Regions from separate parts of the Anoxybacillus sp. LAT27 genome, predicted to be linked through region 1. Evidence: riboswitches for the same ligand, from Rfam matches in the RefSeq annotation. Region 1 holds a riboswitch; each other region holds the start of a gene.
What was found. Region 1 has a riboswitch for cobalamin ahead of LD028_RS08390 (5-methyltetrahydropteroyltriglutamate--homocysteine S-methyltransferase). Riboswitches for the same ligand answer to the same signal wherever they lie in the genome.

Region 1 (3,547 bases):
AAGAAATTGACGAACAACCGCTTGTCATTCGTCGTTTAATTGAAAAATATCGCAATGAACAAGGCGAGTTAGCGATTGATGAAGATATCGTGCAAGCAGTGAATGAAGCCGATCGTTTATATATTGTCGCATGCGGCACGAGCTATCATGCTGGTTTAGTCGGCAAACAATTGATTGAAAACTGGGCGAAAATCCCTGTCGAAGTGCATATCGCAAGCGAATTTTCGTACAACATGCCGCTTTTATCAGAAAAACCGTTATTTATTTTCATTTCACAAAGCGGAGAAACAGCGGACAGCCGTGCGGTGCTTGTACGCACGAAAGAGCTTGGCCATAAATCGTTAACGATTACGAACGTACCGGGTTCAACATTATCGCGTGAAGCAGATTATACGCTTCTTCTTCATGCTGGACCGGAAATCGCTGTTGCATCAACGAAAGCATATACAGCACAAATTGCGGTGCTTGCGATGTTAGCGGCGGTCGCTGCGAAAGCAAAAGGCATCGCGCTAGATGTTGACGTCACAAAAGAACTCGGCATTGTCGCCAATGCGATGGAGACACTTTGCGACGCAAAACATGAAATGGAACAAATTGCACGCGAATATTTAGCGACAACACGCAACTGCTTCTTTATCGGTCGCGCGGTTGACTATTATGTCGTATTAGAAGGGGCATTAAAGCTAAAAGAAATTTCTTACATTCAAGCAGAAGGCTTTGCAGGTGGAGAATTGAAGCACGGTACGATCGCTTTAATTGAAAATGGCACACCAGTCATTGCCCTAGCGACACAAGAACATGTGAACTTAAGCATTCGCGGAAACGTCAAAGAAGTGGTCGCTCGCGGCGCTAATCCGTGCATTATCTCAATGAAAGGATTAGACATGGAGGACGACCGTTTCGTCATTCCAGCCGTTCATCCGATGCTCACACCGCTTGCGTCTGTCGTGCCATTGCAATTGATTGCTTACTATGCGGCATTACACCGCGGCTGCGATGTCGACAAACCACGCAACTTGGCGAAGTCGGTAACGGTGGAGTAAAAATTAGAAGAAATGATAAAAACACACGTCACGATGTATGTAATCGGACGTGTGTTTTTTCGTGTAAATATTTATGCCTTGTTGTTTCGTTTGTTTTGCTGATACAGTTGTACGATTTGTTCCTCCTGTTCACGAATGATGACTTTTGGAACAGGCGTCGGTTTTTTGTTTTGATCGATGGCGACCATTGTTAAAAAGCATGTGGTTGTTAAGTGATGTTCTCCTGTAAATAAATCTTCTGTTTCGACTTTGACGAATACTTTCATGGATGTGCGTCCGGTCGAGTAGACGAATGCTTCAAGCTTTAAAATATCGCCTACTTTCGCAGAAGAAATAAAGTCAACTTTGTCGATCGAAACGGTGACGACGGCTTTTCGTGCATGGCGCATGGCGGATATTGCCGCAATTTCATCAATATAAGCTAAAACGGTACCACCAAAAATCGTGCCGAGATGGTTCGTATCAGAAGGTAATACGAGCCGTGTTTGAATCGTTTTCGACTGCTCGACGCTCACTTCCATGACTTCATCCCTCCGTAAGCCAAAAGTCGCTCCCGGTATTCGTGTGCGGCTTCCACCATCACTTTGAGTGCGGCAATTGCTTCTTTTTCTTTTCGCGTTTTTAATCCACAATCGGGATTGACCCAAAATTGTTCTGGACGAAGAACCCGAAGTGCCCGTTCGATTTGCTCACTTATTTCTTCTTTTGTCGGAATGCGCGGACTATGAATGTCATACACCCCTAAGCCAATTTCCTTTTGGTACTCATATGTTTCAAATGATGAAACAAGTTCACCGTGGCTTCGTGACGATTCAATGGAAATGACATCCGCATCAAGCTCATCAATGATATGCATCATATGTTCAAACTGTGAATAGCACATATGTGTATGAATTTGCGTTTTCTCTGTTTTTGCGAATTGCTCTTTGTTTATTTGCCCATTCCAAAAAGATTCTAATGCTTTTTTCCATTCTCTTTTTTCACCAATGCGCGGATATCCTACATTTGAACTACGAATGAACAAGTTAAGCACCTCCAGTTATTTATATCCCAATCAAGAAAAAAAACCCTCTTCCAAACAGAAGGAGGGCATAGCTAGCTTGTATTGAGATACATGAAGTGCCTCAAGATCATATGTCCTCACTCCTCCCTATGACGCGTAGGTCGTAAGTGCATACAACAGGCAGGTCTCCTGACTTAGCTTCATCGCTGTTTATCTCCTTCCCATTTCAAATGAAACAGTGGATTGTGATAAACAGCTCTGCATCACAGTGGCGCGACCGTGTTGGATTTTCACCAAACTTCCCTTTTAAGATTCACAGCATGTGTGAACCACCTGTTGCGTGAACTTATTATGTTATTGTATAAGATTCAGAATAAACGAACTTTTTGTTTTTTTCAACCGAAATGTTTTTTTCGTGTGAGGGGCATGACAGAATGATAAATGGGTATATTTTCATTTTGAGTTAATATTCATATTTTATTGGTAAATTTATATTAAAAAGTGTTGATTTTTTTGTTATAGTTTTACATGGTATCGATACTACTATAAGTTGTTCAAACGGAAATCTTTGAATTGAAGGGAATGGAAATAATTGATCACTATTCGGAATATAAAAAAATGCTACAAATTAAACAGAGAAAACATTGAAGTATTGAAAGGAGTTTCCTTACACCTTCAAAAAGGGCAGTTGATTTTTTTATTAGGGGAATCGGGGTGTGGAAAATCTACTTTATTGAATATTATTGGTGGGTTAGACTATGCAGATGATGGGGAATACATTTTTCACTCGATCAATGTTCGGGAATTCAATGAAAAGCGATGGGCGTGCTTACGACGAGAAAAGATTGGGTTTGTGTTTCAAAGCTTTAACCTTATTCCTCATCTAAGCGCTCTAGAAAATGTGGAAATGAGCATGATTTTATTAGGAAAATCTAAAGAAGAAAGAAAAGAAAGAGCAATAGAGCTTCTAAATATGGTCGGATTAGGCGATAAATTAGATTATTTGCCTAATCAGTTGAGTGGGGGACAGAAGCAGCGTGTAGCCATAGCGAGAGCGTTAGCAAATGATCCGGACATTATATTGGCAGACGAACCAACAGGAGCGTTAGACTCAGAAAACTCAGTACATATTATGGAAATACTAAAGAAGATTTCACAACAAGGGAAAATCGTGTTAGTTGTAACACATTCTCAAGAGTTAACTTCATATGCAGATAGGGTTATAAGAATGAGGGATGGTGAAATCATTGAAGATGAGCACGCTTTGGATACGGAAAAAATTGAAGATGTGTATGAGGATAGTGTAGCAAGTAAGGGAAAAAAACTAGATTTACTTACAACTTTAAAACTATCGTTTAGAAATATAAAAAATAAAAAATGGAGAAATATTTTAACTGCTATAGGCGCATCGATTGGCATTTTTGGATTATCTATCATTATGGCTTTAGGAAACGGAGTTAAAGATAAGTTATCTAGTTCGATAGATGAAGCTACAGCAAAA
Region 2 (3,547 bases), on a different contig from region 1:
TTCGTCAGCACAAATAGGGATAACAGATGATACGTTGCGCGCCTCTTGCGTAATAATCATCGCCTCGTAATCGCGTATCGTTTGGCGAAGCAGTTGTGCAATCGCAAGCGATGCAAGTCTCCAATTTCGTTTCCCATTTTTTATTTTTACCGTCATAAACAAATGCGTCGCCGCTTTCTCTAACACGAAAATGAAGCGATACGTCAATACTAATAGCTCAATGAACGCTTGAGGAACACGCCATTTACTTAATGCATAAGCAATGCGAAAAAACGGTGTTGTGATGGCAAGAGAAAAAAGCGTAAAAGAACTTGATAATGCGCGTAAACAAATCGTTGCCACTTGCCCCACATTTTCGCCCACAAAATGAACGTTACGATCAATCGCAAAAAGAAGAGGAACACAGCTCCCAATAACAAGAAGGGACATGATGACAAAAAAGCGAACGCAAACATACCATGGCAAACGGGCACGATAAAGAAGCCAAATGAATAACAAGACGATAATGATACAACGAGTCATATTCGTTCCAAAAATCGTCCCAATAAGCAGTGTGCAAGTAAGTATGAGTTTAAATGTGACATTCACTTTAGCCAGTTGATTTCGATACGCCCATTCGTCAAGCCAACTAACCATTTCGCTTTCGCCCTTTGTACAGCCCGATAATATATCCAATCACTCCAGCACCAAGCGCGGCTTGTAGTGAAAATAACAACGTCTCTACTTCTCCGCCTGGGGGCTCAAATACAACATCAAACCACGGTTTATAATGCGGCGCAATTTGTTGAATCATTTCTTCCGCAAGCGTATCAGCTCCAGCAAACTCTGTATTTTTCACAACAAATAGCGGTAGCACAATGAATAGTGCAGCAACGAGAAGCAATATGCGATTGTTCATTCAATAGTCGCTCCTTTCTGTTCCAATATCGTTAACTCCCGCTTCGAGTGCGTATGTAAAAAGTTCCATACAACAACGGTAAGAAGTCCTTCCGTAATCGCAAGCGGTATTTGCGTCACTGCAAAAATCGAAGCGAACTTTAAAAATGCCCCCCATACCCCACTCGTCGCATCAGGAAACGCAAGTGCAAGCTGAATTGACGTCATTACATACGTAGCTAAATCGGCCATCATCGCCGCAAGGAAAACGGAAACGCGCGTACATACGCCGAACTTTTTACACAAAGAAAACAGTACGTACGCAACGAGCGGTCCGACGACAGCCATGGAAAACGCATTCGCACCAAGTGTTGTCACTCCGCCATGCGCAAGTAAAAGCGCTTGAAACAATAGCACCGCCGTACCAATGACCGTCATCACGAACGGTCCGAATAAAAGTGCACCAAGACCTGTCCCAGTCGGATGAGAGCTACTTCCTGTAACAGACGGGATTTTTAACGCAGAAAGAACAAATGTAAATGCCGTAGCTAAAGCAAGCAATAACTTTACTTCGGGCCTTTGCCTCATCAAACGCGCAACGTTGCGCATACCGATCAAGAAAAACGGTAAAAATAACAGCCACCAAACGAGCGCCCACTGCCAAGGCAAAAATCCTTCCATAATGTGCATCGCATATACAGAAGGCGAAAGCGCAAATAAAATATAGATGGTTACGCACGCACTAGCGAAAAAAAACAACGGTTTCTTCACTTTTCCTTCCCCCTTGTCGCAACGCTATGTTCAGGTATGACAAACCCTCCATCGTATGTGTACGTCACATAATCAAGCAATACTTCGCCATCTTTTACATGTTTTCGTACAATATCCCTACCGACTTGCTCATCAATCGTGCGGTACCAAATTCCTTCTGGATACACGATGACAACACATGCATCTTCACAGCGCCCGTTGCACCTCGTCCGCGTCGTATGGACGTGGGTATGTAGTTGCAGTTTGTCAATCTCATCACGAATCGCCTGCGTTACCTCCTCTCCCCCTTTCCGCATACAACTTCCTCCGTTACAAATCAACACATGATGTTTCGTTCCTTGTAAATTCCACGTTGCCATATATGTCACTCCTTTTTTTCAAAATAAAAAAGCACCCCTAGGCAGAGGTGCAGAAAAAACGAAAGATTCAAAAAATAGAGCATACGTCACTAAGCATATATAACGTCCATCGTTCCCGCACGTCTACCTATATTCCCGTAGGCAGCCGACGTATCGCAAGCAGGCAGGTCTCCTGGCTTAGGTTCATCATTTCGTTGCGCCTTCCCTAAAAATCAGTGGCATCCTGCAACAAAACTCCCCATCACAGTGGCGGGTACCGCGACGGCTTTGCACCGTTCTTCCCTTTTAAGCATACAGACGTATGCACCGTACTTGCTTATCGTATATTGTTTTTCAAAGAGCATGAATGTTAAGAATATAATACACCATTTTTTTCTTCTCGCCTAGTCCATTTACAAAAAAAGCGCCCTCTATTGAGAAGGCGCTTTGTAGTAATCGCACGAAAATCGTTTCACGAGCGTATGTGGGATAATAATTCGTTTAATTGGCTCGTTCGGATTTTCAATTTGTTGTATTAAATTTCTTGCCGCTTCAAAGCCGAGTTGAAAAATGTTAATGTCTACCGACGTGAGCGGCGGACGAGAAATTTCCGATAAAAGTACGTTGTTAAAGCTGACGATCGACACATCTCCCGGCACGCTTAAGCCCATTTCCGCAAGCGTATTTAATACTCCAAGCGCCATTAAATCGTCGGCGACAACGAGCGCGGTTGGCGGTTCAGCAAGTGAAAGCAGCTCTTTCATCGCTTCTTGTCCGCCTTCTTTTAAAAATTCCTCGTGTACAATGTAGTCTTTTCGATATGCAAGCCCTGCCGATTTGAGCGCTTTTTCATAACCGCGCAGACGATCCATCGTCACAATGAGATTGACGTTTCCACCGACAAATGCGATGCGCTCATGACCGAGTTCAATTAAATATTCCGTTGCCTCACGTGCCGCCCGTACGTTATCGTTATCAACGTGGGTAATTTCTTCCGCTTTTTTATGCGGTTTCCCAATGACAACGAACGGCACATCTTCTTTTTGTAAATACGCCATAATTTTATCGTTCGCACGCGAATAAAGCAAAATGACACCATCAACGCGCTTTCCTTGCACCATATGCACGACGCCATCATAAATTTCCGCTTCCGTTTCCCCTGTCGATAACTGTAACGCATATTGCCGATCATGCACCGCTTTACTAATGCCGCGAATGACTTCCGGGAAAAACGGATTTTGAAACGCTTTATCGGCCGAACTTGGCATGACGAGCCCGATTACTTGCGTCGATTTGTTTGCTAAACTGCGCGCGATAAAATTCGGATGATAGCCAAGCTCTTTCATCGCCTCGCGCACTTTCTTCTTCGTTTTTTCACTAATGCGCGGGCTATCGGCGATGACGCGTGAAACGGTCGATGGCGCCACATTCGCGCGCTTCGCTACATCTTTAATCGTTACTGTCATAAAAAATCCCCCATCTCTTACAAAACAAACGTGTTTGTCGCCTCATCGATGATACGTTTTTCTCCATTAACAACAATTGTAGACGGTACATCGCCA
Region 3 (3,547 bases), on a different contig from region 1:
GTCACCGTTTGGGGTGTCGGGTATAAATTTGAGGTCGTGAATGAATGATGGCGCTATGGCGTAGTGTCGTTGGTAAGCTATGGCTGACGATTTTGTTGCTCGTTGCTTTTGTTCTTTTTATTTTAACGGTTTTGTTACTCGGTTTTTTTGAAAAATATTATTTAGAAAAGACAGGAGATCAGCTGACCCAACAAGCAATGAAAGTGGCGCGTGTCGTGGCAGAACATGATGAACAATTTGCACGCTCGATTGCGTGGACGATGGTTGATGACGTATCGAAGCTCATGATTATTATCGACGATCGCCATTATTGGTATTCGCCGAATGAGAAGCTTGCCGACTTGCCGCTTTCATTTGTACAACAAGATCAACAGTTATCGCGCGTTTTTGATGGAAAAAAGGTAGTGAAACGAACATTAATGCCAAATCAAACGATGCGAAACAATGAATATAACGAGCTGTTTATTGTCGGTGTCCCGCTTCATATATCTGATGGAAACGGTGCTGTATTCGTGTATCAATCGTTGAAAGCGGTGGAAGAAACGACAAAACAAACGACGAAATTTATTTTTCTTGCAGCATTTATTGCGATTGTTTTAACGACGGTATTCGCCTTTTTCTTGTCCACACGCATTACAGCTCCGCTCCGAAAAATGAGACAAGTGGCATTTGAAATTGCCCGTGGAAAGTTTGACTCAAAAGTGCCGATTGTTACTCATGATGAAATCGGGGAACTGGCAATGGCATTTAATCAAATGGGACGGCAACTGCAATTTCACATTAATGCGTTAAACCAAGAAAAAGAGCAATTGGCAAGCATTTTAAGCAGCATGGCGGATGGCGTCATTACGCTCAATCGAAATGGCGAAGTGCTTATTACAAACCCACCTGCCGACCGATTTTTACAAGCATGGTACTACGAACAAGGGCAGCGCGACGATTTATTACCCCTTCCTCCGCAAGTAAATGAATTGTTCAAAAAAGCGGTAACGGAAGAAAAGGAACAAGCTGCCGAAATCGCTTTACAAGGTCGCAATTGGGTCATTGTCATGACGCCGCTATACAATGGTAAAGTTATTCGTGGAGCTGTTGCGGTGCTTCGTGACATGACGGAAGAACGACGGCTCGATAAGTTACGCAAAGATTTTATCGCCAATGTTTCTCATGAATTACGTACGCCGATTGCCATGTTACAAGGATATAGTGAAGCGATCGTCGATGATATTGCGGCAACAGATGAAGAGAAAAAAGAGCTAGCAAAAGTCATTTATGATGAATCGTTGCGCATGGGTCGTCTCGTTAATGATTTGCTTGATTTAGCGCGCATGGAAGCGGGTCATTTAACGCTTCATCACGAACAAGTACCGCTCAAACCATATATAGAGCGCATTATTCATAAGTTTCAAGCGTTAGCGAAAGAAAAAGGCGTTCGTTTATTTGTAGATATGAACGATGAACGTATCGTTTCGTTTGATCCTGATCGCATTGAACAAGTGTTGACGAACTTAATTGATAACGCTCTTCGTCACACAGGTGAAGGCGGAGAAGTGCGCGTCATTGTCGATGGGGATGAAGAAAGAGTACGCATTTCTGTACAAGATTCTGGTTCGGGCATTCCAGAAGAAGACTTACCGTTTGTGTTTGAACGTTTTTATAAAGCGGATAAAGCACGTACGCGCGGCCGATCGGGTACAGGATTAGGTCTTGCGATTGCGAAAAACATCGTCGAAGCGCATAAAGGAACAATTACTGTTCATAGCAAACTCGGAGAAGGGACGACATTTACATTTACATTGCCATTAAAATAGAAAAAACTTGTTGCTATTAACGATATTTTTCGCTATGATAGAAACGTAAAAATTGTTCGACAATTACATATGTCCGTTGCAAAAAGGTGTCGAACGGGCAACCTAGTAGACTTAATAGGGAATCTGGTGCAAGTCCAGAACTGTCCCCGCAACTGTAAATGCTGACGAAATGAAACGTGCCACTGTACAATTTGTACGGGAAGGCTTCAAAGTAGGATGACGCATAAGTCAGTAGACCTGCCTTTTTGCTTCGTCATTCGCGTCTTCGGGGAGTGAGACGACGAAACGACAAGAGGAGTAATTATCTTTTGTTGTTTCCAGCTCATTCCGTTTGGGGTGAGCTTTTTATTTTTATACATAAAAAAGGGGGAAAAATGATGAAATGGAAACATTACGTATGGCTTCTTGCGCTTTTGTTGACGCTCGGATTAGCGGCATGCAACAATAACGCAGAGCCAGCAAAAGAGACGAAGCAAGAAGCGAAAACGGAACAAGCCGCATTTCCAGTCACCATAAAAGATGCGGTTGGTGATGTCACGATTGAAAAAGAACCGAAAAAAATTGTTTCGCTTATTCCGAGTAATACAGAAATTGCGTACGCATTAGGACTTGGTGACAAAATTGTTGGTGTCAGCGACTTTGATAACTATCCAGAAGATGTGAAAAACAAAGAAAAAATTGGTGGTATGGAGTTTAATGTAGAAAAAATTATTTCGCTTCAACCAGACGTTGTGCTTGCGCATGCATCGAGTGCTCATAACTCTGAAGAAGGATTAAAGCAATTAAAAGATGCAGGCATTACAGTTGTTGTTGTACCAAACGCAACGTCGCTCAACGACGTATATGCATCGATTGAACTCATCGGAAAAGCGACAGGAAAAGTGAAAGAAGCGACAGATGTTGTACAACAAATGAAACAAAAAATTGATGCCATCGCTGAAAAGGCGAAAGAAGTGAAAGAAGAAGCGACCGTTTGGGTAGAAGTTTCTCCTGCTCCAGAAATTTATACAGCTGGAAAAGGAACTTTTATGGATGAGATGTTAACGATCATTCATGCGAAAAACGCAGCCGGCGACCAAGAAGGATGGCCGATGTTTACTGAAGAAGATGCGGTGGCGTTAAATCCAGACGTCATTATTACGACGTACGGTTACTATACACCGAACGCTGTCGAGCAAGTGCTCGCTCGCCCAGCTTGGAAAGAAGTTCCTGCAATTAAAAATAAACGCGTATACGATGTTAATTCCGATTTAGTTTCTCGTCCAGGACCACGTTTAGCTGAAGGGGTCGAAGAAATTGCCAAAGTCGTTTATCCAGACATTTTTAAATAACTATATGACTGCATCCATCATTGCGATCGTTGCACTATTATTAGGGATATCGATTGGATCACAATCGATTCCCTTTTCTTCTATATGGGACACGTTGTCGCATCATTTGTTTCATACACCGATGGACGTTCCCGCCACCATTTCGCAAATTATTATTGCGATTCGTATGCCGAGAGTGGTGCTCGCCTTTTTGATTGGGGCGTCTTTAGCACTTGCTGGTGTAGCGTTCCAAGGGCTTTTAAAAAACGTTTTAGCTGATCCGTATACGATTGGAGTATCATCTGGCGCTGCTGTCGGAGCGGTACTCGTCTTCTTTTTTCAACTTCATTTGTCGTTTCTCGGACGCTTTACGTTACCTATCGTGAGCATTATGTGTGCGCTCGTGACATTATTGTTTGTTTTATTATT
Region 4 (3,547 bases), on a different contig from region 1:
TGCCAATCAGAACCTGCAAACGCCGGATATGCTCCTTTTTCTTTCGCCAATTCCATGCTTGCTCGAATCGTTAAATAAGCGATTTTTTCAAATAGCTTGTCAGCGAAATCAACGCTTTCTTCACTATTCCACTTGATTCCTTTTAACGCTAATAAGTGATGCCATGAAAATGCACCTAAACCGATTGCCCGATATTTTTTATTTGTCATCACCGCTTGCAACACTTCAATGCGATTTTCGTTTAAGTCGATGACGTTATCGAGCATACGCACTTGAATCGGAATTAATCGTTCGAGTACATCGTCTTGTACGGCGCGAGCGAGATGAATGCTAGATAAGTTACAAACGACAAAGTCGCCTGGCTTTTTATGAATAATAATTTCACCATCTTGCGTATACTCTTTTGTTACGGTAGTCGCGCTCATATTTTGCATAATTTCCGTACATAAATTGCTAGAATAAATCATGCCCGCATGTTTATTTGGATTCATTCGATTTGCTTCGTCGCGATAAAACATATAAGGTGTACCCGTTTCTAATTGTGATTTTAAAATGCGCTTCATAATTTCAATGGCGGGTACACGTTCTTTACTTAACTCTGGGTGATTGATACATTCTTCGTATTTTTCGCGGAACGAACCACACCCTCGTTCTTCATCGTAAAAATCTTCAAGACCTAGCGGATTCCCATCTTTATCTTTCCACCCCATCACTTTTTTCACTTCATGTGGGTCAAATAAATACCAATCGCCACGCTTTTCGACTTGTTCCATAAATAAATCAGGGATGCATACGCCATAAAATAAATCATGGCATTTTTGCCGTTCATCGCCGTTGTTTAGTTTCGCGTCTAAAAATGAGAAAATGTCTTTATGCCAAACGTCTAAATAGACGGCAATACTTCCTTGTCGCGTACCAAGCTGGTCAACCGATACAGCGGTATTGTTTAATTGACGCATCCATGGGATGACACCAGACGATACGCCTTTAAATCCTTTAATATCCGAGTTGCGTGCCCGAATTTTACCTAAATATACACCAATCCCTCCACCGCCTTTTGATAAACGCGCGACGTCTGTATTTGATTCATAAATGCCGGTTAAGCTATCGTCGACTGTATCAATGAAACAACTCGATAATTGACCGTAAGATTTACCTGCGTTGGCGTACGTTGGTGTAGCGACCGTCATGTATTGGTTCGATAACGCCCAATACGCTTCTTTGACAAGCTCCATTCGTTTTTCTTTTGGCTCATTCACCATCAGCGTAAGAGCAATGGTTAAAAAGCGTTCTTGTGGCAACTCATAAATTTCTCCGTCATATCCTTTCGCTAAATAACGATCAACGAGTGTGCGTAATCCGATGTATGTAAATTGCTCGTCTTTTTTCGGATCGATCCATGTCCCCGCTTCTTGTAGTTCTTCTTTCGTATATCGTTCAAGTACAAACGGATCGTAAATACCGAGATCAACGAGCATTGTTTGTAACTCATAAAAGTAGCGGTATGTGTCGGATACATCATAACCCCGATTTATAGCAGCCTCATTGTATAGCTGTTGTAAATAAAGGCGTGCTGCGACAAACGTCCAATCAGGTTGTTCTACGGTGATTTCGTCAAGTGCATTTAAAATGAGTTTGTTCATCATGTCATCGTATGATTTTGTATACGTCAGCGACCGTATCGTACGCTCGATGTATCGCTCGCTTGATAAGTGTGGAAAATCTTTGAAAATATGAAACAATAATGTGCGGATCGTTTCTTCATTTACTTCTGTTTGTTGTTTTATGTACACCATATAACATCCCTTCCCCTAGAAAATAAAAAAATCCGCTCTCGTTGAGCGGATGAAACGATGGAAAAAGGCATGCTTTTACCATCGTTTCATCTTCTCAATCCCCGAAGAATATGAAACGATACAAGGAAGGCAGGTCTCCTGACTTGCGCTTCTTCCTACTTTGGATTCCTTCCCATATATGCGCCATAAAACAGCTGACATATACAGTGGTGTTGTTTCCATTTCGTCTGCGCACACAGTTGCGGGGACAGTTCTGGATTCGCACCAGATTCCCTATTAAGTCCGTTTGGACACCTTCACTTGTCGGTTTCAATATATAGTTATTATCTTGTTTATCATCACAATATATTGTGTGAAAAAGGTTTACGTTTAAAACTATAACGAAAAATCTCAACATTTGCAATCATTATTTTTCATCCTTTGCTACATAGCGTCGATCTTTCATAAACAGCCGCCAAAAATAAATGAATCCTGGAAATAAAATTGCAAAACCAACGATATACGTCAAAAATAAGGCACGAAACGTATTCGGGTGTGTAAATCCCGACTCAATGGTTACATTCGGATAAATCATATACGGTAAATGAGCTTTCCCATATGCATAGCTCGCACAAAAATATTGCAAAACGATCGCAACCACCGCAAGACGCGGTATTCCGCGTCCATGTTTCTTTTTCCATGGGGGAAGAAAAAGCGCCCCGCCAGCTAAAAGGAACAATATGACGGAAACGACAAGCCATGGCCAATGAGACATCATTCCATCGTATAGCCACCGTGCTTCATTTCGCATCGTAATCATAATCAACATCGAGGAGAGAAGGGCGAATGGTCCTATAATAAGCGCATCGCGACGATAGATCGCATATGCCTCCGCTTCATTCGCTTCATTTGAGTAATCCGCTAATAAAAGCGAAGAAAGAAAAAGCGTGCTTGTAATCGCAAAGGCAATAAACGCATACTCATGTGGGCTTGTAAACAGACGATCGAGCCGAAGACGACTGACACCATTCATTGTTTCAACGAAAGACCCATGTGTAATGGGCAAGACGCTAATTAAAAATGCTGGAATAAGCAAACCGCTTATGCCTGAAATGTAAATGAGCACTTTTTCATATTTAGGGGCAACGTGCGAAAAAACGAGAAATGCACTACGAACGGTAAGCAAAAGTAAAATAATACTACCAGGGATAAGCAAGATCGTTCCAAGTATAAACGTCGCCCCAGGAAAAAAGCTAACGAGCGCTACGACGATCGCGACGATAAAGACGTTCGTTACTTCCCATGTTGGCGATAAATATCGATTTGCGATTTTCGTTGCTTTTGTTTGTGGACGATTCATATATACCATCGACCAAAAACCTGCTCCGAAGTCCATCGTCGCCATGACGGCGTAAATAAAAATAAATCCCCATAAAATTGAAATCGCAATTAATTCATCTGTCATCATCTTGCTCCTTTCTATATGTTTATAGACAACTGTTGTTCAATCGGATGGCGGCGAAAATACGATCGCAAGACGAGCACGACGGCGATGAGTAAAAATACGTAAATGGACGTAAATAAAAGAAAAAGTGTTCCTAAATTTGTTGATTGTGTTACAGCTTCTGCCGTTGTCATCATGCGATAAATGACCCATGGTTGTCTGCCTGTGCAAGCAAAAATCCAGCCAAATTCAATGCCGAGAAGAGCGAGCGGCCCAGCAGTAACAACTGTTCGCATAAACCAGTTTGGAAATGTATGTTGTTTCTTTA

Region 2: another riboswitch for cobalamin. It lies ahead of LD028_RS04705 ((2Fe-2S) ferredoxin domain-containing protein); the one in region 1 lies ahead of LD028_RS08390 (5-methyltetrahydropteroyltriglutamate--homocysteine S-methyltransferase).
Region 3: another riboswitch for cobalamin. It lies ahead of LD028_RS03330 (ABC transporter substrate-binding protein); the one in region 1 lies ahead of LD028_RS08390 (5-methyltetrahydropteroyltriglutamate--homocysteine S-methyltransferase).
Region 4: another riboswitch for cobalamin. It lies ahead of LD028_RS17650 (ribonucleoside-diphosphate reductase subunit alpha); the one in region 1 lies ahead of LD028_RS08390 (5-methyltetrahydropteroyltriglutamate--homocysteine S-methyltransferase).

Annotation. Positions count from the first base shown of each region.
Region 1 covers NZ_JAIWYK010000081.1:7,200-10,746, forward strand. Annotated here, with positions in the region: gene glmS (glutamine--fructose-6-phosphate transaminase (isomerizing)) at 1-1,043, shown strand, start outside; gene LD028_RS08385 (acyl-CoA thioesterase) at 1,115-1,564, opposite strand; partial or broken gene LD028_RS08390 (5-methyltetrahydropteroyltriglutamate--homocysteine S-methyltransferase) at 1,555-2,061, opposite strand; cobalamin riboswitch at 2,209-2,398, opposite strand; gene LD028_RS08400 (ABC transporter ATP-binding protein/permease) at 2,639-3,547, shown strand, end outside.
Region 2 covers NZ_JAIWYK010000064.1:44,657-48,203, reverse strand. Annotated here, with positions in the region: gene LD028_RS04720 (energy-coupling factor transporter transmembrane component T family protein) at 1-636, opposite strand, end outside; gene LD028_RS04715 (energy-coupling factor ABC transporter substrate-binding protein) at 629-898, opposite strand; gene LD028_RS04710 (energy-coupling factor ABC transporter permease) at 895-1,647, opposite strand; gene LD028_RS04705 ((2Fe-2S) ferredoxin domain-containing protein) at 1,644-2,006, opposite strand; cobalamin riboswitch at 2,152-2,333, opposite strand; gene LD028_RS04700 (LacI family DNA-binding transcriptional regulator) at 2,417-3,451, opposite strand; gene LD028_RS04695 (glycoside hydrolase family 31 protein) at 3,469-3,547, opposite strand, start outside.
Region 3 covers NZ_JAIWYK010000061.1:147,644-151,190, reverse strand. Annotated here, with positions in the region: gene LD028_RS03340 (response regulator transcription factor) at 1-48, shown strand, start outside; gene LD028_RS03335 (ATP-binding protein) at 45-1,808, shown strand; cobalamin riboswitch at 1,876-2,067, shown strand; gene LD028_RS03330 (ABC transporter substrate-binding protein) at 2,183-3,139, shown strand; gene LD028_RS03325 (FecCD family ABC transporter permease) at 3,105-3,547, shown strand, end outside.
Region 4 covers NZ_JAIWYK010000445.1:423,760-427,306, reverse strand. Annotated here, with positions in the region: gene LD028_RS17650 (ribonucleoside-diphosphate reductase subunit alpha) at 1-1,796, opposite strand, end outside; cobalamin riboswitch at 1,907-2,109, opposite strand; gene LD028_RS17645 (cytochrome d ubiquinol oxidase subunit II) at 2,203-3,243, opposite strand; gene LD028_RS17640 (cytochrome ubiquinol oxidase subunit I) at 3,255-3,547, opposite strand, start outside.